DNA from 2 places in the Anaeromyxobacter sp. SG66 genome. Region 1 is predicted to be linked to the other one. Evidence: riboswitches for the same ligand, from Rfam matches in the RefSeq annotation. Region 1 holds a riboswitch; the other holds the start of a gene.

Region 1 (11,161 bases):
GCGCTTCGGCGAGCTGGACCTCGGCGACACGCCTCACTTCCCCCACGGAGGCGCGGTGGCGTGACGCCGGCGAGCCACGCCGTCTCCCGCCCCCTCCCGCTCGGGGTTCGTGCGTCGCCGCCCCTGCTCGTCGCGTCCCATCACGGCTCCGCCGGACGCGGCGACGCCCCGGCGCTCGCCTCGCTCGGCGGTCCTCCACGGAGCGTTTCATGAAGATCTCCTCCCCGCTCCTCGGCACCACGTTCGAGCTGCCGGAGCGCCCCGGGCGCATCGTCTCCCTGGTCTCGTCCGCCACCGAGACGCTCTTCGCGCTCGGCGCGGGCGACGCGGTGGTGGGCGTCACGCCCTACTGCGCGCGCTACGTGCCCGGCCTCGGCGCGCCCGTGGTCGCCGACTACGTCTCCGGCGACCCCGAGGCGATCCGCGCCGTCCGCCCCGAGCTCGTCGTGGCGACCGACGGCGTGCAGCTCCCGCTGGCGCGCCGGCTCGCGGCGGCGGGGCTCCCGGTGGCGCTCCTGCCCGTGCCGCAGAGCCGGTTCGGCATCCTCGAGAACACCGTCGCGCTCGGGGCGCTCACCGGGCGGCTCGCCGAGGCGCGCGCGCTCTGCGACCGGCTCGAGCGCGCGTGCGCCGAGCTCGTCGCCTCCGCTCCCTCCCCGCGGCCACGCGCGTACGCGGAGCTGTGGTTCGGCCGCCACCTGCGGCGTCCCGGGGGGCGCGCATTCGTGCACGACCTGCTCTGGCTCGCGGGGCTCGAGCCCGTGCACGGCGATCGGCCGGACGCGTACGCCCCGCCGGAGCTCGACGAGGTGCCGGGCCTCGCGCCGGCCTGGGTGATCGTGTTCTCCGAGCCCGAGCACCCGATCGACGCGGAGGCGCTCGTGCGCGAGCGCGGCTGGGATCGTGCCTTCGCGCCACGCGTGCTCGCGTCCACCACCGAGCGCGGGCGGAACCTCATCCACGACGGCCCGTCGTTCGTCGAGACGGCGGCGTGGCTGCGCGACGCGACCGCCGCGTGAGCGCGCGGCCGCCGCGCGGCCGCCGCGGCCGGGCCTGAACCCCCGTTCCGTGGACGGTCCAAAGGATCCCGCGGGGTTGGGACCGGCACAGGCGCTGCTCTCCTGCCGCTCGCGCGCACGACCGCGCGCTCGAACGGAACGGAGAGAGAGATGAGCGACACGAACGACAAGGGCGGCGCCCGCAAGCTCGCGGTCTACGCCATCCCCGACAGCGCGAACGGCGAGCGGACCTGGTGGCCGAAGATCGGCGTCGCGTTCACGAACAGGGACGGCAGCATCGCGATCCTGCTCGACGCCTTGCCCCTCGGGACGAACAAGCTCCAGGTGCGCGAGCTGCGCGAGGACGGGCGGCCCGCGGGGAACGGAGCGCCGCGCCGCGCGGGGCTCGAGACCGTCGAGGTGCGGCCGTGAGGCGGGCCCTCCTCGCCGCGGTCGCCGCCGCGGTGCTGCTCCTCGCGGGCCCCGCGCTCGCCGCGAAGAGAGCGCTCGGCCCGGGCGAGCGGATCGACCTCAACCGCGCGAGCGTCGCCGAGCTCATGCGCCTGCCGGGCGTCGGAGAGAAGCGCGCCCAGGCGATCGTCGCTCAGCGGGCCCGCCAGCCGTTCCGCCGGCCGGAGGACGTGCTCGTCGTGAAGGGGATCGGCCCCGCGTGGCTCGCGAAGGTGAAGGCGAACGTCGCCGTGGGCTCCGCTCCGTCCGGCACCGCTGCGGTGACCGCACGGAAGTGAAGGCACCCGGATTCGCTCGGGGACCCGGCCGGCGCATGCACTCTCCGGCCGGGTGCCCCGGCGACGCCCCGCGGGGTCCTGCTTGACACCCGGCGCGGGCGGGCGCTACTCGTGGCTTCGATTCAGCGGCACGGAGGAACAGGGAAGCCGGTCGAAGTCCGGCGCGGTCCCGCCACTGTAGCCGGGTGAAGGTGCCTCGGAAGTCGCCACTGCCGCAGCCCAATCGCGGTGGGAAGGTGGAGGTACCGAGCGGAGCGTCCCTCCGCGACCCGGGAGCCAGGAGACCTCCCTCCGAGCCTGTCGCGCATGGTGCGCGGCCTCGCCGTTCGCGGCGAGCAAAGATGCATCGGGTCCGGAGGAGACCCGACACTTGGGCTCGACTTCCCGCTCATCGGGGCGCGCGTGCGCCCTCATCGCCGCGCTGGCGCTCGGGCTCGCGCTGCGTGCGCGCGCCGACGGCACCGTCCCCGACGCGCCGCCGTCCGAGAGCGAGCCGCCGGTGCGGCTCCCCGAGGTCGAGGTCCGGGTGCCACGCGCCGAGGTCGAGAAGGATCCGACCGCGTCCGCGACGGTGGTGTCCGCGAGCCGCTTCGAGGGCGAGGCGAAGGACGTGGCGCAGCTCCTCGCCACCGCCCCGGGCGTCTCGGTCACCCGCTACGGCACGCTCGGCCAGCTCGCCACCGTCTCGGTGCGGGGCGTCGCCGCGGACGGCGTGAAGGTGCTGCTCGACGGGCTCCCGCTCGGCACGGCTGGCGGCGGGGTGGATCTCTCGACCATCCCGCGCCAGTGGATCTCGCGCATCGAGGTGGTGCGCGGCGCGGCGGGCGCGCAGTTCGGCGCGGGCGCGCTCGGCGGCGCGGTGAACGTCGTGATGCGCCAGGGCGAGAAGGGCGAGCTCTCCGCCGAGGCGACCACCGGCGCCTTCGGCACCTACGCGATCTCCGCCGACACCGTCGCGGAGGTCGGGCCGTTCTCGCTCTTCGCGGCGGCCACCGGCGAGGACACCCAGGGCGACTTCACCTACGCATTCGACGACCGGCCGTCGCTGCCGGGGAGCCCCCTCGAGGAGCGGACCCGCCGGAACAACGGCGCGCGGCGCGCCGGCGCCCTCGCCAAGTTCGGCGGGGTCGCGAGCGGCTTCCGGGTCGACGGCCTCGCGCAGCTCACGGCCGGGCGGCGCGAGCTCCCCGGCTCGCCCTACCAGCCGACCCCCGCGGACTGGGAGGAGGACGGGCGGGTGCTCGCGATGCTGCGCGTCGCGCGCGCGGTTCACCCTCGCCTCACGCTCGCCGCTCGTGCGTTCGGCCGCCGCGACCTCCTCGACACGCGGCTCGCCGCGATGGGGTCGGACCCCACGCGGCAGCGCGGCGGCGCCGGCGGGCTCGAGCTCGAGGCGGGGCTCACGCACGGTCCGGGCGTCCTCACCGCCGCCGCCTCCGCGGAGGTGGAGGGCTACTCGAGCGACGCGCTCGGCGGGACGCGGAGCCGGCCCGGCTTCGCTGGCGCGCTCGCGGAGGACCTGCTCCTCGCCGGTGGCCGGCTGCGCGTCGGTCCGTCGGTGCGGGCGGAGCGGACCGGCGGATACTCGGGCGTCTCCGCCAAGCTCGGCGCGGCGTTCGAGCTCGCCCGCGGCCTCGCGGTCCGGGCGAGCGGCGGACGGACCTACCGCGTCCCGAGCTTCGCGGAGCTCTACCTCGAGCAGGGACTCCTCGCCCCGAACCGCGACCTGCGGCCGGAGACGGGCGCCGGCGCGGACGCGGGGCTCGTCTACGACGGCGCGCTCGGGCTCCTCTCCGTCGGCGGCCACGCGACCGTCTACGACGACATCATCACGTACGAACCGGCGAGCGTCGGCCGGTTCCGCCCGTTCAACACCGGCCGCGCGTTCGTCGCGGGCGTGGAGGCCGAGGCGGCGACCTCGCCCTGGCGGCGCGCGCTCGGGCTCGCCCTCTCCGGCGCGTACACCTTCCTCCCCACCGAGGTGCTGCGCGGCAGCGCCGACGTGCTCGGGAACGCGCTGCCCCGCCGGCCGCGCCACCGGGTCTACGCGCGGGCCGCGATCTCGCCCGGCCGCCTCGGCGCCCACCTGCAGGTGGAGCACGTGCGCGACCAGTACCTCGACATCCGGAACCAGGCCCGGCTCCCGGACCAGACGATCCTCGGCGCCGGCGCCTCCGTGCGGATCCTTCGCCAGCCGCTCGTGGCCCTCCACCTCGAGGTCGAGAACCTCGGCGACGACCGAACCCTCCTCGACGGCTACGGCAACCCCCTCCCCGGCCGGACGTGGATGGTCACGCTCCGCGCCGGGACCTCATCTCGCAGTGAAAGGACCCCATGACCCTCCGTTCCCCCCTCGCGGTCGCGCTCGCCCTCGCGTTCGCCCTCGGCTGCAAGAAGGACCTCGTCTGCCCCTCGGGCGAGGTCGACTGCGGCGGCCGCTGCGTGTCGCTCCTCACCGATGCCTCGAACTGCGGCTCCTGCGGAGCGACCTGCGGCGCGCTCGAGGCGTGCGGCGCCGGGAGCTGCGGCTGCGCGCCGGGCATCGCCCTCTGCGGCGGGGCCTGCACCGATCTCGCCCGCGACGCACAGCACTGCGGCGCGTGCGAGACGGCCTGCGGCGCGGCCGACTTCTGCACGACGCAGGGGGACGCCACCGCCTGCACCGCGGCGTGTCCCGGCGGGTTCACGGCGTGCGGCCGGTCGTGCGTGGAGCTCGCGACGGATCGGCAGAACTGCGGCGCCTGCGGCAAGGCCTGCGGCGCGGGGGAGGCGTGCCGCGACGGCGCCTGCCGCGCCGAGGTGTTCGTCGCCTGCTACGCGACGGGGGACGTGCGGCCGGTGACGATCGATCTCGCCCCCGCCGGCGCCCCGCGCCTGTCGCGCGGCGGTCCCACGGCGCTCGCGATGGGCGCGGACGTGCTCTACACCGCGAACGGCTTCCCCGCCGGGGTGGGCGTCGTGCCCATCGACGCGAGCCTGCCGACGAGCCTCACCGTGCTCCCCGGAAACGACCTGCAGTACGTCACGACCTACGCCGGCGCGGTGCTCGCCGCGAACTCCGGCGTCGGCACGCTCGTGGTCCTCGACGCGGCGGGCGGGGTGCTCGACGAGATCGTGCTGCCCGGCGACGCACCGAACCCGCACGGGCTCGCCGTCGCCGGGACGACCGCGTACGTCGCGCTGTACGGCAACGGGCCCACGGGCGACCAGACCGCGCCGGTCGGCCAGCAGATCGCGAAGGTCGATCTCTCCGGGCTCGCCGAGTGCGCGAAGCCGGACGCGCCCGCCTGCGGCGCGGGCGGCGCCTGCGCGGCCGGGCGCGAGTGCCGCGACGGCCGCTGCCGGGCGCGCTGCGGCGAGGTCACGGGCACGATCGACGTCCTCGCGGTCCCGGGCAGCGCCGACGCCCCCGGCTATCCCTTCCCGAACCAGGTGGCGACGGTCGGCGCCCGCGTGTTCGTGTCGCTCCCCAACTTGAAGTTCGCGGACTTCGGCGGCGGCTTCGCCGGCTACTTCGCCCCCGCGGGCAACGGACGGCTGCTCGTCGTCGACACCGCCGCGAGCGACGCGACGTCCATCGTGGACCTCGGGCCCGGCTGCAAGAACCCGGGCGACGTGGCGGTGCTGGGCTCGACGGTGTGGATCGCGTGCGGGTCGTTCTCCTTCCCGACCGAGGCCCCCGGCGCGATCGTGCCGGTGGACGTCTCGGGCGCGCCGAAGGTCGGCGCGGCGGTCGACGCGAGCGCGATCGTCCCGGGGAACGTGACGTTCTGCGGCGGGCGCGGCCTCGTGACCGACCAGAGCTCCGGAAAGGTGCTGCCCTTCGACCCTGCGTCGCGCGCCACCGGCGCCGCGACCGAGGTCTGCCCGGTGAATCCCGACACGCACTTCGCCTGGGTGTCCGACATCGCATGCAGCGAGTGATCCGCACCGCCGCCCTGGCCCTCGCCGTCGCCGCGCTCGCCCTGTCGCGCGCGGCGGCGGACGATCCCCTGCGCCCGAGCGGCAAGGGCGCCGCGGAGGGCGGCGCGATCTGGGTGGGGCCGCGCCCGAAGGCGCCGCCCCGCCGGATCGTCGTGCTCGCGCCGAGCCTCACCGACGTCGTCGTCGCCCTCGGCCACGCGGACCGGCTCGTGGGCGTGACGCGGCTCGACGACTCTCCCGAGGTGAAGGACCTCCCGCGCGTGGGCGGGTTCCTCGACCCGAGCCCGGAGGCGGTGCTCGCGCTCTCGCCCGATCTCCTGCTGTGGGTGACGGACGGCGGCGCCCTCGGCGCGGTGCGGCGCATCGCCGAGCTGTCGGCCGCGTCGCGCCACCCGTTCCCGGTCCTCGCCATCCCGATCGTGAGCGTCGCCGACGTGCTCGCGACGCCGCGCCTCGTGGGCGAGGCGCTCGGAGACCCCGCGGGCGGCGAGCGGCTCTCGCGCTCCCTGCGCGCGGCGGTGGACGACGTGCGGCGCCGGGGGCGGGAGGTGAAGCGCAAGCGCGTCCTCTTCGTCGTCGGGCGGGAGCCGCTCGTGGTGGCGGGTCCGGGGAGCTTCCCCGACGAGCTCCTCGCGCTCGCCGGGGCGGAGAACGTCGTCCGCGGCGAGCGCCCCTGGCCGGTCTACCCGCTCGAGAAGGCGGTCGTGGACGATCCGGAGCTCGTCGTGGACGGCGCGGCGCGCGAGCCGCCGGAGGGGATCGCGCGGCTCGCCGCGATCCCCGCGGTCCGCCGCGGCCGGGTCTTCCGGATCCCGAACGACGATCTCCTCCGGCCGGGGCCGCGCATGGTCCGCGGCCTCGACGCGCTCTTCCGCGGGATCCACCCCGAGGCGAGCCGGTGACCGTGTCCCCCGCGGCCCGGCTCGCGCTCGCCCTCGCCGCGGGCGCCGTGGCCGTCGCCCTCGCGATCGCCCTCTCCTGCGCGCTCGGCGCCCAGCCGATCTCCATCTCCGCCGCGCTCGCGGGGCGCGATCCCGACGCGGCGATCCTCCTCGGTCTGCGGCTCCCGCGCGCGGTGCTCGCCGCGCTCGTCGGCTGCGCCCTCGCCGCCGCGGGGACCGCGCTCCAGGCGCTCCTGCGGAACCCCCTCGCCGAGCCGTTCGTGCTGGGCGTCTCCGGCGGCGCCGCCCTCGGCGGCTCGATCGTGCTCGTCGCGGCGGCGGGGCTCGCGCGCGTCGCCGGGAGCGCGGGCGAGGCGCTCGCAGCGGCGCCGCCGGTCGCGGCCGGCGCCGTGCTCGGAGCGCTCGCCTCGACCGCGCTCGTGTTCGGGCTCGGCCGCGTCGCGGGGCGGCTCGTGCCGGAGGCGGCGCTCCTCGTCGGCATCGTCTTCAACGCCTTCGTCGCGGGCGTCATCACGCTCATCAAGCTGCTCGTCCCGCCCGAGCAGGCGAGCCGGCTCATGTACTGGCTCGTCGGCGCGGTCGGCTACGAGACCTCCGGCACGATCGCCGTCGGGGCCGTCCTCATCGCCCTGTCCGTGGGGGCGCTCGTCGCGCTCTCGGCGCGCCTCAACGTCCTCACGCTCGGCGACGAGGAGGCGGCCTCGCTCGGGGTCGACGTCAGGCGCGCCCGCGCGGCCGTGTTCTTCGCGGCGAGCGCCGCGACCGGCGCGGCGGTCGCGCTCGCCGGCATGGTCGGGTTCGTCGGCCTCATCGTCCCGCACCTCGTGCGCCGCGTGGTCGGGCCCGACCACCGCCTGCTCGGCCCCCCCGCGGCGCTCTTCGGCGCGGCCGGGCGCGGCCGCGCCGACGCGCTCGCGCGGCTCGCCTTCCTCCCGCTCGGCACCGAGCCGCCGGTCGGCGCGGTCACCGCGTTCCTCGGCGGGCCGTTCTTCCTCTGGCTCCTCCGCCGCACCGAGCGGCCGTCGGAGGCGGCGTGAGCGCGCCCGCGCCGGGCCCCATCGTCGAGGTGCGCGGCGCCTCGTTCGCCTACGGCGCGCGGAACGCGCTCGAGGACGTCTCCTTCACCGCGCGCGCGGGCGAGTTCGTCGGGCTGCTCGGCCCGAACGGCGCGGGCAAGTCCACCCTGGTCCGGCTCGTCGCCGGGCTCGCCGCGCCCTCGTCCGGCTCGGTGCGCCTCGGGGGGCTCGATCCCCACGCCGCGCCGCGCCGGGAGGTCGCCCGGGTCTGCGCGCTCGTCCCGCAGGAGCCGCGCGTCGGCTGGCCGTTCACGGTGCGCGAGGCGGTGATGATGGGGCGCACGCCGCACCAGGGCCTGCTCGCCGTGGCGACCCGCCTCGATCACGGGGCGGTGCGCGGCGCCCTCGAGGCCTGCGACCTCCTCCACCTCGCCGGACGCCGGCTCGACGCGCTCTCGGGCGGCGAGCGGCGCCGCGTGTTCTTCGCGCGCGCGCTCGCGCAGGAGCCGCGCGTGCTGCTCCTCGACGAGCCGACCGCCTTCCTCGACCTCGCCCACCAGGTCGCCGTGATGCGGATGGCCCAGCTCGCGGCCCGCGGCGGACTCTGCGTCGTCGCCGTGCTGCACGACCTGAACCTCGCCGGCGCCGCCTGCGATCGGCTCGTCGTGCTCTCCGGCGGCCGGGTCGTCGCGGAGGGCCGGCCCGCGGACGTCCTCACGGACGCGCGGGTGAGCGCGGTGTGGGGAGTGCCGGTGTGGCGCGGCGAGAACGGGGCGACGGGGAAGCCGATCGTGCTGCCGAACGTGTGAGGATGGCCGGCGCCCGGAAGGTGCACGGAACAGTCACCGTGGGAGTGCCCGGCCCATCGCGCGAGGAGAGGCGACGCCCCTCCCGGCAGCGGAGGAGTCGAGCGTCCCTTCGAGCGGTGAGTGAAACTGACAGCGAGCGTATCGGCACGGGACGCCGGCGGCGCAGTCACCTCGCGGCGCCGAGCTCTTTCAGGCGTTTCTCGGCGATCTCTTGCTGCCTCGGCGAGATCGGCATGCCGAGGAAGCGCCGGTAGCGCGCGACCGCCTCCGCCTTGCGCCCACTGTCGCGGTAGACGTCGCCGAGGTTGAGCTGGATGGCCGGGCGCTCCGGAAACTGCTGCTCGCACTCGAGGAGGACCCTCTCCGCGGACGCGTGATCCCCGATCGCCCAGTATGCGAACCCGAGGTTGTTGCAGATCTCGCCCTCGTCCAGGAGACGCCGGCCATCCTGCAACGCGGACCTCCACGACGCGATCGCCTCGGAGCGGCGCCCCGCCTTCCACATCGCGAGCGCTCCCGCGTCGAGCTCGCCGAGGTCCTCGCGCTCGCGGTCGAAGGCGGCGCTCGCGGTGTCGACCACCGGGCCGAGCGGACGGACGTCGAAGAGCTTGCGCCGAGCATCCCAGCGAACGAGCGTGGAGCAGTTCAGGTGCGCCCCTCCGGGCACGTAGAACTGCTCCACCGTCACGGCTGCGTCCGTGGCGCGCAGGGCGCTCACCGTCCCGAGCCCGCCGCAGCTCGCCGTCGGGCCGGACAACCCGTCCCCTAACTCGACCGTGCGCCCCGCGTCGATCGCTCCGCGTGAGGGGTCGTGGACGAACACCTTCGCCTCGAAGCCCGCGCCCGGATCCCTCTCGTCCACGTACCGCCCGCCGGACTGGACGTACACGAGGAGCAGCCCCGACCCCGGGAGCGTCGCCGCCATCAGCTGCGCCGGTCGCGCAGGGCCTGCAAACTCGACGAATGCACTCGACGCATGGAAGGTCGCCCTCGCGGACGCGCTCGGGCGGGCGCTCCAGCTCGCTCCGGTCGCCAGCGCGTCGCGCGCGGCGTCGGTCGCGAGGAGGTCCCGGCGCGTGACGTCGATCGTGGAGCGCTTCGGGTCCCATGTCACGAAGCAGGCCGGGCGCGGGTCGCGGCCACCCGCGAACCCGATCACCACGGCCCCGCCGATGCCGGCGACGTTCGGCGTCCCGTGCTCGGGCGAGCCGAGGCACCTCGCGTCAGGATCCGCACCTCGTATGGCCTCGGCGAGCGCCGCCGTCAGCGCTCCGTCCGGCGCGCCGTTCGCGCGCAGCACGAACGCAGCCTTCGGGCTCGGTCCGTCCGGCTGCGCGGGCCATGCCTCGACCACTGCCACGTGCATCGACGACCCGGGGAGCGGAACGTACTGCTCGTGCGCAGGGAGCGGGCCCCCGAGGAAGGCGCGAACGGCCGGGAGCACGAGGAACCCCGCGGGCACGGGAGCGGCAGCCGGTTCGTGAGGTCCTGTCCGGCTCGTGTTCGTCGCCGGAGCCGCGGCGGTCACGGCGAGCACGAGGGGAAGCGTCCACATACGCGCAGTCACCCGCCTCGACGACGCAGCTCCGAGCTTCAATCGAACATGTACATCTTCAGCGAAGCCGCGATCGTCCGCGCCGAGGTCGCGTCCAGGCTCTGGCGGTAACCGACGTCGAGCGCCACTCCACCGCGGGTGACGATGCCCGCGCCGAGCGACCACCACGACGTGTCGATCGTCTCGTCGCGCGCCCAGCCGGCGCGGAGCGGGACGAGGCCTCCCAGCAGCACCTCGGCGCCGACGCCGTAGCGGTTCTTCGTGGTCTCGGCGCGGTCGAGGTCTGCGCGCCAGTCCGCGGTGATCTGGAAGGCGCGGTCGTTGCCGAGCGTGAGGCCCGCGCCGACGCCCATCGGAGCCACCGCCTCGTTCGCGATGGGCACGAGGTTGTAGCCCACCGCGCCGAGCGAGACCCACTCGCCCACCTGCCAGAACAGTCCGGCGTCGCCGGTCGCCGCGCTCACCTTCTCGTTGGCGCGAAGCGAGAGCCACTTCGCGGCGACGCCCAGGTAGAGCTTCTCGGCGATCGGACCCGCGAGCGCGAGGTGGACGAGGTTCCCCGTGTAGTCCCCGTCGATCGCGCGCAGGTACGAGACGCCCGCGGCCACCGGCGACGAGAGCGAGTCGACCACGGAGCCGCCGAAGAGCTGCGCGACGCTCTCGGCCCCGCGCCGATCGACGAAGCCGCCCGCCTCGACCGAGTAGCGCCGGCGCGCCCCGATCGTCGCGGGGTTCACCAGGATCCCGTCGTTGCCTGCCGCCATCCCCACGCCGGCCGAGAGCGCGAGCGCGCGTGGACCGGCGAGGTCCGGGACCCCACCGGGCGGAGGCAGCTCGGCGGCAGCGGCGTGGGCGGCGACGATGACGGCCGCGAGGGCACTCGTCACGATTCGCGCGTGCACCGGGCGAGGATACGGGGACGTCACGCCCCCGGCAAGGACGCTTGTGGCGGTTTTCGGGAACGCGCTACGGTCGAAGGGTACGGCTCACCCGAGGAGGACCCCATGCGCAAGCGCGACACGGATCGCTACCGTGCTCTGCTCGAGGAGCAGCTCAGCGCGCTCGTGGGGCAGTCCGAGCGGGCGGTCCACGAGATGTCGGGAGGAGAGGGACGGCAGATCCCGGATCCGAACGACCGCGCCACGGCCGAGGAGGGCCGGAACTGGGCGCTCCGCCTGCGCGATCGCGACCGCAAGCTCATCACGAAG
Region 2 (11,161 bases), on a different contig from region 1:
GCGCGTGAAGCCGAGCACCTTGGCGGCCTCGTACTGGCCCTTCGCGATCGACTGGATGCCACCGCGGTAGATCTCGGCGAAGTAGGCGGCGTAGTTGATGGTGAAGGCCACGATCACGGCGGTGAACCGATCGTACGAGGCCTCGAACAGATAGTAGGGGGCGAAGTAGACGAAGAGGATCTGCAGGATGAGCGGCGTGCCGCGCATCACGAGGATGTAGAGGTTGACCGGGACGCGCAGGAGCCGGCTCGCCGACATGCGGCCGAGCGCGACCGGCAGGGCGAGGGGGAGCGCGAAGACCAGCGTCAGGAAGAAGATCTCCAGGGAGACGAGCGATCCCTGGAGCATCGCCCCCAGCAGCTTCACCATGCGCGGGTGCTCACTTCCCGACGACCGAGATGTCCGAGCCGAACCACTTCGTGGTCACCTTGGCGAGCGTGCCGTCCTTGGCCATGCTCTCCAGCGCGCCCTGCACCGCGTCCCGGAGGGCGAGATCGTTCTTGCGGAAGCCCACCCCGAACACCTCGGGGGCGAGCGTCTCCTTCAGGACGGCGTAGGCCTTGCCCGAGCGCTTGATGTTGTCGTCGGCGACGATGAGGTCCATCACCACCGCGTCCACGCCGCGGGCCTCGAGGTCCATCAGGGCGGTGAGGTTGTCCTTGAACTCCACCACCTCCTCGAGCGACGCGCGGAAGGCCTTGGCGCCCTCGAGGGCGTCGGCGGCCGAGGAGCCGGCCTGGAGGCCGACCTTCTTCCCCTTGAGGCTCGCGAGGGTGGAGTAGCCGGAGGCCTTCTTCACCACCACCACCTGGGCGTTGCGCAGGTACGGCTTCGTGAAGCTCATCGCCTTCTTGCGCTCGTCGGTGATCGTGAAGCCGTTCCAGATGCAGTCGATCTTGCCGGTGTTGAGCTCCTGCTCCTTGGCGTTCCAGTCGATGGCCTGCGGGACGAGCTTCACGCCGAGCCGCCGCGCGACCTCCTTCGCCAGGTCGATGTCGTAGCCGACGATCTGGTTGTCGTCGTTCCGGAAGCCCATCGGCGGGAACGAGTCGTCGAGGCCGAGGACGAGCGTGCCCTTCTTCTTCACCGTCTCGAGCGAGGTGTCGGCGGCGAGGGCGGTGGCGTGGAGCGCCACGAGGGCGAGCGCGGCGAGCAGGGTCTTCTTCATCGGCGGTTCCTTCGCGTGGGCCTGGGGCGTCGGCGGGCGCCCTGTTCGGGGGCAGCGGAACTTCGCACGCGAGGCGGGCGTCGGCAAGGGGCCTCGATCTCCTGGATCGACGCCTCGCGAGGGGCCCGGCGCATGAACGGCCGTGCACAACATATCCCGTTGACCGTGACCGTGAACCACCATAGGTTGGGTCTCGCGCTGGTGCTCGGGGTTCGCTCCGAGCGAATAGGGAACCCGGTGAGATTCCGGGGCTGCCCCGCAGCGGTAAGCGAGAACGACCTCCGCCACACGCACTGGCCGGTTCGGCTGGGAAGCGGCGGACAGTAGGGTCCGGGAAGCCCCGGAGCGCTCGCGAGCCCGAAGACCTGCCAGCGACCGTCGCCCGGATGCTCGGGCGGCGGCACGACCGACACGCCTCGTGGGAGGGCGGAGGGTCCTCGGCGCACTGCCCTCGTACGGGCCGTCGTGTGCTCGGGTCCTCCTCCGTGCCCCGAGGCCGCCACGAGGAGGGCCCGTGTTCGAGACCATCGAGAAGCGCGACGGACGGGTGGTCCCGTTCGACGCCGAGCGCATCCAGCGAGCCATCGCCAAGGCGGGGGCCGTCACCGGCGAGGTCGACGCGCCCGAGGCGAGGCGGCTCTGCCAGCGCGTCCTCGCCATCGCGATCGCTACGATCGAGGGCCGGCCGTCGGTGGAGCGGATCCAGGACGTCGTCGAGGAGGTGCTTCTCGCGAGCCCGTACCGGCGCACGGCGCGGGCGTACGCCGTCTACCGCGAGCAGCACCGCGCGCTGCGCGAGATCTCCGACACGGCCAGCGTGGCGCTCGTCGACGCCTACCTGGAGCGCTCCGACTGGCAGGTGGCCGAGAACGCCAACATGGCGTTCAGCCTGCAAGGCCTCAACAACTACGTCGCGAGCCACGTGAGCTCCACCTACTGGCTCGAGCGGCTCTATCCGCCCGAGGTGCGGGACGCCCATCGCTCGGGCGACCTCCACCTCCACGACCTGAACCTCCTCGCCGTCTACTGCGTCGGCTGGGATCTCGCCGACCTCCTCACCGAGGGGTTCCGAGGGGCGCCCGGGAAGGCCGAGAGCGCGCCGGCGCGCCACTTCCGCACCGCCCTCGGCCAGATCGCGAACTTCTTCTACACGCTCCAGGGCGAGGCGGCGGGCGCGCAGGCGTTCTCGAGCCTCGACACGTACCTCGCGCCGTTCATCCGGCACGACGGGCTCGGCTACGAGGAGGTGCGCCAGGCGCTCCAGGAGTTCGTCTTCAACCTCAACGTGCCGACGCGCGTCGGGTTCCAGACGCCGTTCACGAACGTCACCCTCGACCTCGAGTGCCCCGCGCTGCTCCGCGACGAGGCGATCGTCCTCGGGGGCGAGCGGCAGGCGGCCACGTACGGCGAGTTCCAGGCGGAGATGGACCTGTTCAACCGCGCCTTCCTCGACGTCATGGCCGGCGGCGACGCGAAGGGGCGCGTCTTCACGTTCCCGATCCCCACCTACAACGTCACGCCCGGCTTCGACTACGAGGACCCCCGGCTCGATCGCCTCTGGGAGGTCACCGCCCGGTACGGCCTCCCGTACTTCGCGAACTTCGTGAACTCGGAGCTCTCGCCGGAGGACGCCCGCAGCATGTGCTGCCGCCTCCGCCTCGACACGCGCGAGCTCGAGCGGCGCGGCGGCGGCCTCTTCGGCGCGAGCCCGCTCACGGGGTCCATCGGCGTCGTCACCGTGAACCTGCCGCGCCTCGGCCACCTCGCGCGCGACGAGGCCGACTTCATGGCTCGCCTGGACCGGGTCATGGACCTCGCCCGCGACAGCCTGGTCCTCAAGCGGAAGATCCTGGAGCGCTACACCGAGCAGGGCCTCTATCCGTACGTCCGCCACTACCTGCGCCACATCCGCGCCCGGAGCGGCTCGTACTGGCGCAACCACTTCTCCACCATCGGCCTCGTCGGGCTCGCGGAGGCCGCCGACAACCTGCTCGACACGACGCTCGCGAGCGGGCCCGGTCGCGCCTTCGGGCTCCGGGTGCTCGACCACATGCGCGCTCGGCTCGAGCAGTACCAGGCGGAGACGGGCAGCCGGTTCAACCTGGAGGCGACGCCGGCCGAGGCGACGAGCTACCGGCTCGCCAGGCTCGACAAGGCGCGCCACCCGGGCATCCGCTGCGCGAACGAGGACGCGGCCGTCCGGGGCGCCGCACCGTACTACACGAACTCCTCCCAGCTCCCGGTGGACGCGAGCGACGACGTCTTCGCGGTGCTCGATCACCAGGACGAGTTCCAGGCGCGGTACACCGGCGGGACCGTCCAGCACGTCTTCGTCGGCGAGGCCATCGACGACCCCTCGACCGTGAAGAGGTTCGTGCGAACCGTGTGCGAGCGCTACCGGCTCCCGTACTTCACCGTCACGCCGACGTTCTCCGTGTGCGGCGAGCACGGGTACCTCGCCGGTGAGCACCCGACCTGCCCGCGGTGCGGCGCCGCCGCCGAGGTCTACTCGCGGATCGTCGGGTACCTCCGCCCCCTGCAGCAGTGGAACGCGGGCAAGCAGGCCGAGTTCGAGCGGCGCCTGTCGCTCCGCCCGGGCGACGCCGCCGAGGTGCCCGCTTGATCATCGCGGCCCTGCGGCCCTGCTCCTTCGTCGATTGGCCCGGGAGGCTCGCCGCCGTCGTCTTCACGCAGGGCTGCAACCTCGCCTGCCGCTACTGCCACAACCCGTCGCTGCTCGCGGCCACGGCGGCGCGACCCGTGCCGGAGGGCGAGGTGCTCGCGCTCCTCGAGGCGCGGCGCGGGCGGCTCGACGGGCTCGTCGTGACCGGTGGCGAGCCCACGCTGCACGCGGGCCTGGCGCCGTTCCTGGCGCGGGTGAAGGCGCGCGGGTTCGCGGTGAAGCTCGACACGAACGGCACGCGGCCGGAGGTGGTCGCGGCGCTGCTCGCGGCGGGGCTCGTCGACTTCCTGGCCGTCGATCTGAAGGCGCTGCCCCAGGCCGCGGAGTGGCTGACCGGCTCGGCCGAGCAGCCCTTCGGGGCTCGCCGCTGCCTCGAGCTCGCGCTGGCGGCGGGGATCGAGCACGAGGTGCGGACGACGCTCGCCTCCCCCGTCCACGACGCCGGCGAGCTCGACGCCCTGGCGGCGTTCGCGGCCGGCGCGCAGCGCTGGGCGGTCCAGCGCTTCCGCCCGGGCGGCCACCTCGACGACGGATGCGGGCTCGCGCCCCCGGACGAGCGACTGCTCGCGGCGGCGGGGCACGCGGCCGCGGCGCACGGGCTGACGCTCTCCGTGAGATGAGGGGCGCCGTGGAGGCCGAGAGGAGCCACCGTCGCCGGGAGCTCGGCGAGGAGCCCATCCCGGTCGCCGCTGGAGAGGTGGTCGAGCGCGACGGCTTCACGTTCGCAGACTTGCTGCCACGGCCCGCCGGGGATCCGGCAGCGCAGCGGTAGGAGACCCCGCGCGCGAACGCCTTGACATCGAGGCTAACCGCAACTTATTCTGTTACGAGTTGCGATGAGCCCGAGCAGCCGCCTCACGGTAGCGATCCACATCCTCACGCTGCTCGCCCACGAGGCGAGCGGTGAGCCCGTCACGTCCGAGTACATCGCCGGCAGCGTGGGCACGAACCCGGTCGTCATTCGACGGCTGCTCGCGATGCTGAGGAAGTCGAAGCTCGTCCGCTCCCAGGGCGGGCCCGGCGGCGGGTGGCAACTCGTCGTTCCCGCCAGAGGGATCACCCTCCGCGACGTCTACCGTGCCGTCGAGAGCGAGGCGCTCTTCCCGCTGCACGCGAGCACGCCGAACCCCCGGTGCCCCGTGGGCAGGACCATCCAGGCGGCGCTGGCCGGCCGCTACGGCGAGGCCCGGCTCGCCCTCGAGCGGGATCTCGAGCGGACGACGATCGCCGATCTGCTGCAGGAGGTGACGAGGCTCGCGCGCTGACGCCGGAAGGTCGAACCCCTTTTTTTGGCCGCATCTGTAGCTCAACCAGTTACGAATACGAGAGAGAGAAGAGACATGATCGTCGTCACCGGAGCCACGGGCCACCTCGGCCGCCTCGTCGTCGAGAGGCTCCTCACGAAGGTACCGGCCCGCGACATCGCGGTCGCGGCGCGGAACCCCGATCGGGCGAAGGACCTCGCCGCGCTCGGCGTCGAGGTGCGGCGCGCCGACTACGCGAAGCCCGACACGCTGGGCCCCGCCCTGGCCGGCGCGGAGAAGGTCCTGCTCATCTCGTCGAGCGAGGTCGGGCAGCGCGTGCCGCAGCATTCCGCCGTCGTGGAGGCCGCGAAGGCCGCCCGCGTGCGACTCCTCGCCTACACGAGCGTGCTGCACGCAGGGACCTCGAACCTCGCGCTCGCCGCCGAGCACCAGGCCACCGAGGCGGTGATCCGCGGGTCCGGCGTGCCGTACGTGTTCCTGCGGAACGGCTGGTACCTCGAGAACTACACGGAGCACCTGGCGCCGGCGCTCCAGCACGGCGCCCTCGTGGGCAGCGCGGGGGATGGCCGGATCGCCGCGGCGGCGCGTGCCGACTACGCCGACGCCGCGGTCGCGGTGCTCACCCGCGACGTCGAGAAGCCCGTGTACGAGCTCGCCGGCGATCATCCGTTCACGATGGCCGAGCTCGCCGACGAGCTGTCGCGGCAGACCGGCAAGCAGATCGCGTACCGGGACCTGCCGCCCGACCAGTACCGGGCGGTGCTGATCGGCGCCGGGATGCCGGGCGCTGCGGCGGACCTGTACGTGGACGCGGACGTCCACGTCGCGAAGGGCGAGCTCGACGATTCGAGCGGCGAGCTGAGGCGTCTCATCGGCCGGCCCACGACGCCGCTCGCGGCGGCCGTGCGTGCCGCGCTGGGGCGCTGAGGGCGCGTCGCGCGGCCGCGCTACCGGCCCGCGGCGGCCTCGTCGTCACGGCAGCAGGCCCTCGCCGAGGGCCTGCCGCATCACCTCGGCGAGCGTGTCGAGCGAGCCGCTCGTGTCCGTGCGGGTGGTGGTCCTCGTGGGCGTCACCGAGCCCGACTCCCCCGCCGCGACGAAGGGCAGCGGCCGGCGACCGAGGCGCATGAGCCGCTCGTCGTAGAACGCGCTCCTCGCCTTCTCGCGCAGCCTCCGCGAGAGCTCGAGCATGTTGCCGGTGCTCGAGGGCTGCATCCCGGCCCCGAGGCAGGAGAAGTCGAGCTGGGTCTCCGAGAGCGTCGCCGCGCGTCCACTGCGGGCGTAGACGAGGATCACCTGCTCGAGCTCCTCCTTCGACGAGCGCACCGCCTGCGTGGAGGTGCGAGTCATGCCGAGGCCGCCCGTCAGCACGGCCCTGCCGACCGAGAAGCGCTTCGACTTCTCGAGGCGCTCGACCTCGGACCGCGAGGCGCGGAGGCCGCGGAACAGGGCCGTCACGTCGGCCCACGCGAACGTCGTCGGCTCCCCGAACCGCGGCGTGAGCGTGAGCCCCAGGTCGTCGAGTGCAAAGGAGTGAGCCACGATGCGTTCCCGGTCGGACGGGCAACGGGCCTCGACCGCCACGGCCGCGAGCCCGGCCTCGCGCAGCGCGAGGACGAGCCGGTCGGCCTCGTCCGGCGCGAGTCTGGCGAGGAGCGCGGGTGGCTCGGGGGCGAGGCGCATGCGAGCCTCGGCCAGCGTCAGCCCCGCGGCGTCGGCCACCGCGTGCGCCGCCTCGTCGGGGCGCATCGCGGGGCGGACGAGGGCCACGAGCTTCATCCGGTCACCGTAACAGACCGGCGACAGGGACGGACCCCGCGCACCGACCGTGCCGCGCCGCCGGCTCCGCGGCCGCGCCCGCAGGCCGGGCGGTCGGCCGGCTCGCCGTAGAGGGTCGGCCCGAGCCCCTCCGTGACGTGCGCCTCGACCGCACGCGGCGAATTCGACACGAGAGCATCACTTCCGCTCGCGGGGTCCGAGGTGGCAAGGCAGGAGCAGCGCGACGAGATTCGCGGCGCGGCGGCCGCGGCGCCGCCCGTGGCCCGCTCGCTCTCCGCGCTCCTGAAGGAGCTGGCGCGCGCGCCCGCGGTGCGTCCGGGTTCGTGGGAGGGCGCGCTGCGGCCCGGCGCGGCGATCGGCCGCTTCGAGCTCGTGCGCGAGATCGGCCGGGGCGGGTTCGGGATCGTGTGGGAGGCCCGCGACACCGAGCTCGGGCGATCGGTCGCGTTCAAGGCGGTGCGGCTCGAGACGCGAGTGGCCGCCCGCGAGGAGCGGCTCCTTCGCGAGGCGGAGCTCGCCGCGCGGCTGTCGCACCCGAACATCGTGACGCTCCACGACGCCGGCCGGAGCGAGCACGGGCCGTACCTCATCCTCGAGCTCCTGCGCGGGGAGACGCTCGCCGAGCGGCTGCAGGCCGGGGAGCTGCCGCTGCGTGAAGCGGTCCGGATCGCGGCGGAGGTCGCGAAGGGGGTCGCGCACGCGCACGGCCAGGGGGTCATCCACCGCGACCTCAAGCCGGCGAACGTGTTCCTCTGCGAGGACGGGCAGGTGAAGGTCCTCGACCTCGGCCTCGCGCACGCGTTCGGCCAGCGCAAGGTGGACGGAGGGACGGTCGAGTACATGGCGCCCGAGCAGCGCCGGGGCGCCCCGGAGGACGAGCGGACCGACGTGTTCGCGCTGGGTGCGATCCTCCACCGCCTGCTGGCCGGCTCGCCGGCCCGCGGGGAGGGGAGGGCGCGCGTCGCGGCGCTCGAGGTGCCGGACGCGCCCGCGCTCGGCGAGCTCGTGGGGCGGATGCTCGAGGTGGATCCCGTGAAGCGCCCGCGCGACCTGGGCGAGGTGCTCGGGGCGCTCACCGTTCTCCAGCGCGACCTCGAGCGACCGGAGCGAGCCGACGCCCCCGCGCCCCGCCCCCGGCCTCGGCGCCGGCTCGCCCGGGTTCGCCGGCGGCTCGCCGGGCGCGCCGGCGCGCTCGTCCTCGCCTCGGCGATCGCCGCGGTCGCCGTCGTCGCGGCCGTCGCGGCGTCGCCCGCCGTCCGCGAGCACCTCCTGGGCTTCGCGCGCCGCCCGGCGCTCCCCGACGAGAAGCTGGTCGCGGTGCTGCCGTTCCGTCAGGTGGGGGGGAGCCGCTCGGACGAGGCGTTCTCGGCCGGCCTCGTCGAGCTCGTCACGAACAAGCTGCGCCAGCTCGAGCAGCTCCGCAGCTCGCTGCGCGTCGTCTCCCCGAGCGACGTGCTGAAGGAGAAGGTGGCGAGCGCGAAGGAGGCGCGGTCCGCCTTCGGCGCGACCCTCGCCGTCACGGGGAGCGTCCACTGGGATCGCGATCGGGTCGTCGTGGCCGCGGACCTCGTGGACGCGAGGACGCTGCTCGTGGTCGCCGCGCGCGACGTGGAGGCGCCGAGGGCGGACGCTGCCGCGCTGCAGCGGGCGCTCGTCGAGCGCGTGGCCGAGATGCTCGAGATCGAGCTCGGGCCCGAGGCGGGGCGGAGCGCGTTCGCGGATCCGCCGCCCGCGCCGGGCGCCTACGAGTTCTACCTGGAGGGGAGGGGCTATTTGCAGCGGTACGACCGCGCCGAGAACCTCGACAGCGCGGTGGCCGTGTTCGACCAGGCCCTGGCGCGCGATCCCGCGTACGCCCTCGCCCACGCCGGCAAGGCGGAGGCCTTCCTCCGCCGGTACGATCTCACGAAGGACGCACGCTTCCTCGAGCAGGCGCGGGCCAGCGGCCGGCGCGCGATCGAGCTCGACGAGCGGCTCGCCCCCGTGCAGCTGACGATGGGGCTCGTCCACGCGGCCTCCGGCGACCACGCGAGCGCGATCCGGAGCTTCGAGCGCGCGCTCGAGCTCGAGCCCGCGAGCGCCGACGCGTACCGCGAGCTGGCGCGGGCCTACGACGCCGCGGGGCGGACACAGGAGGCGGAGGCGACCTACCGGCGCGCCATCCAGCTCCGGCCCAGCTCCTGGGCGGCGTACAAGGACCTCGGCGTCTTCTACAACCGGCACGAGCGGCTCACCGAGGCGCTGCCGCTGTTCCAGCGCGTCGTCCAGCTCACGCCCGACAACTACGCGGGCTACGCGAACCTCGGCGGCCTCTACCTGCGCCTCGGGCTGCACGACGAGGCCGCGGCCGCGCTCGAGAGGTCCCTCTCGCTCCGCCCCACCGCGCAGGCGCACGCGAACCTCGGCGCGGTCTACTTCTACGAAGGACGGTTCCGGGACGCCGTGCCAGCGTACCGCGAGGCGGTCCGGCTCGGCCGGAGCGACGCGCGCGTGTGGGGCGCCCTGGCCGACTCGGAGCGCTGGTCGGGGCTGGCCGAGGACGCCGCGCGCGACTACCGGCAGGCGATCGCGCTCCTGGAGAAGGAGCTCGCCGTCGATCCGCGCAGCGCCGAGCCCTGGTCGAGGCTCGCCATCCACGAGGCCGCGCTCGGCGAGCGGGACAAGGCGGCGGCGAGCATCGGGAAGGCGCTGCGGCTCGCTCCCGGCGATGGGCTCGTGCTCTTCCGGTCCGCCCTCGTGAAGGCCGACGCGGGCGACACCGAGCGCGCGCTCGACGCCGTGCGCGCCGCGCTCGAGGCCGGCTACCCGCGGGAGTTCATCCGGAACGCGCCGCCGCTCGCGCTGCTCGGACGGGATCCGCGCTTCCGGGCGCTCGTCGATCGCAAGGAGCCGGCGGTATCGAACCCGAAGTGACCGTCAAGGAGAGAGCAGATGCCCGACGCCAAGAAGAAGCAGGTGGAACCGAGCGCCTTCGTGAACATCATCGTGCACGACGACACCCTCACCGTCAGCCCCACGATCGTCAGGGCCGCGGCGGGCGAGGTCGTCCAGTGGCAGGCGCCGGGAGCGGACTCGTTCGTGCTCGTCTTCAGGGACGGCGCAGCGCTCGCCGGGCGGAACGAGCGTGACGAGGAATACGGCAGCGGCGTGGAGGTGAGCTCCCTCCCCGGGGACTTCGTCGTCGACGACAAGGCGAAGGCGCTGTTCGCGGTCGCCCGCTGGGGAGCGTCCGGCCCCATCGCGCGCGCCACCCTCCGCGACCTGAAGGGCGTCCACACGTACCAGCTCGCGATCCGCAAGGGCGACAAGCTCTACCTGGACGTGGGCTGCCCGGAGGTCATCATCCAGTAGGGCGTCGCGCTCGCTCGCCTCGCCCGGCGCCGACTGCTGCCTGAGATCACCTCCGCGCGAACTTCAGGTGGACCACGCCCGGCGCGGCCACCGTGCGCACGAGCTCGAGGCCGCGCAGGTCGTCGCCGACGCCGTCGAACAGCCGCTCGCCCGAGCCCAGCAGCGCGGGCACGAGGTGGAGCTCCATCTCGTCGACGAGGCCCGCGGCGAGATACTGCCGGGCCACGCTCGCGCCCCCCGCGAGCGACACGTCCCTTCCCCCCGCGGCGCGCCGGGCCTGCTCGAGCGCGGAGTCGGGGCCGTCGGTGACGAACGTGAAGGTCGTCCCGCCCTCGAGGACGAGCGGCTCTCTCGCGTGATGGGTGAGCACGAAGACGGGGTGGTGGAAGGGTGGATTGGCCCCCCACCAGCCGTTCCAGGGGCTCTCGGGATTCCACGGTCCGGGGTGGCCCCCGAACATGTTCCGCCCCATCACCGTGGCGCCGATGTTCACGAGAGACTCCTCGACGACGGGGGTGCTCTCGTTCACCTCTCCACCCTGGAGGCCATGCGGCGCGCGCCAGACGGCGAGCGGGAGCGCCCACTGGTGCAGGCGCATGCCACCCTCGCCGAGCGGGTTCTCCACGCTCTGACGCGGACCGGCCACGAAGCCGTCCAGGGACATCGAGATCCTGAAGCGCAGCTTGGACATCGAGGACTCCAGCGCCGCGCGTGACGCGCGACGGCGCCCGGCGGCGGATCGGAACCGGGTTCCTGCGTGCGCCGCGGGCTAGTCGCCCCCGAGCTCGCAGCCGGTGCAGAGAAAGACAGGCTCGGTGTCGTCGGCGCCAGGCTGGACGCGCTCGAGCGCCGCCTCGCGGCTCAAGGCCTTGCCACACCGGTCGCACTCGGGAAAGTCGTCCGCGCTCGAGCCGG

The links. Region 1 has a riboswitch for cobalamin ahead of MNZ39_RS09635 (TonB-dependent siderophore receptor). Riboswitches for the same ligand answer to the same signal wherever they lie in the genome.
Region 2: another riboswitch for cobalamin. It lies ahead of MNZ39_RS00230 (ribonucleoside triphosphate reductase); the one in region 1 lies ahead of MNZ39_RS09635 (TonB-dependent siderophore receptor).

The regions. Positions count from the first base shown of each region.
Region 1 is NZ_JALCZC010000025.1:11,332-22,492, forward strand. It holds gene MNZ39_RS09615 (DUF3467 domain-containing protein) at 1-64, shown strand, start outside; gene MNZ39_RS09620 (ABC transporter substrate-binding protein) at 210-1,019, shown strand; gene MNZ39_RS09625 (hypothetical protein) at 1,170-1,430, shown strand; gene MNZ39_RS09630 (helix-hairpin-helix domain-containing protein) at 1,427-1,747, shown strand; cobalamin riboswitch at 1,860-2,038, shown strand; gene MNZ39_RS09635 (TonB-dependent siderophore receptor) at 2,118-4,085, shown strand; gene MNZ39_RS09640 (MXAN_6577-like cysteine-rich protein) at 4,082-5,671, shown strand; gene MNZ39_RS09645 (ABC transporter substrate-binding protein) at 5,659-6,573, shown strand; gene MNZ39_RS09650 (iron ABC transporter permease) at 6,570-7,610, shown strand; gene MNZ39_RS09655 (ABC transporter ATP-binding protein) at 7,607-8,398, shown strand; gene MNZ39_RS09660 (tetratricopeptide repeat protein) at 8,565-9,860, opposite strand; gene MNZ39_RS09665 (hypothetical protein) at 9,992-10,855, opposite strand; gene dksA (RNA polymerase-binding protein DksA) at 10,958-11,161, shown strand, end outside.
Region 2 is NZ_JALCZC010000001.1:45,129-56,289, reverse strand. It holds gene MNZ39_RS00240 (amino acid ABC transporter permease) at 1-369, opposite strand, end outside; gene MNZ39_RS00235 (amino acid ABC transporter substrate-binding protein) at 380-1,168, opposite strand; cobalamin riboswitch at 1,351-1,556, shown strand; gene MNZ39_RS00230 (ribonucleoside triphosphate reductase) at 1,683-3,791, shown strand; gene MNZ39_RS00225 (anaerobic ribonucleoside-triphosphate reductase activating protein) at 3,788-4,471, shown strand; gene MNZ39_RS00220 (hypothetical protein) at 4,480-4,623, shown strand; gene MNZ39_RS00215 (Rrf2 family transcriptional regulator) at 4,688-5,116, shown strand; gene MNZ39_RS00210 (SDR family oxidoreductase) at 5,192-6,043, shown strand; gene MNZ39_RS00205 (hypothetical protein) at 6,089-6,895, opposite strand; gene MNZ39_RS00200 (serine/threonine-protein kinase) at 7,097-9,808, shown strand; gene MNZ39_RS00195 (hypothetical protein) at 9,827-10,246, shown strand; gene MNZ39_RS00190 (dihydrofolate reductase family protein) at 10,293-10,937, opposite strand; gene MNZ39_RS00185 (hypothetical protein) at 11,016-11,161, opposite strand, start outside.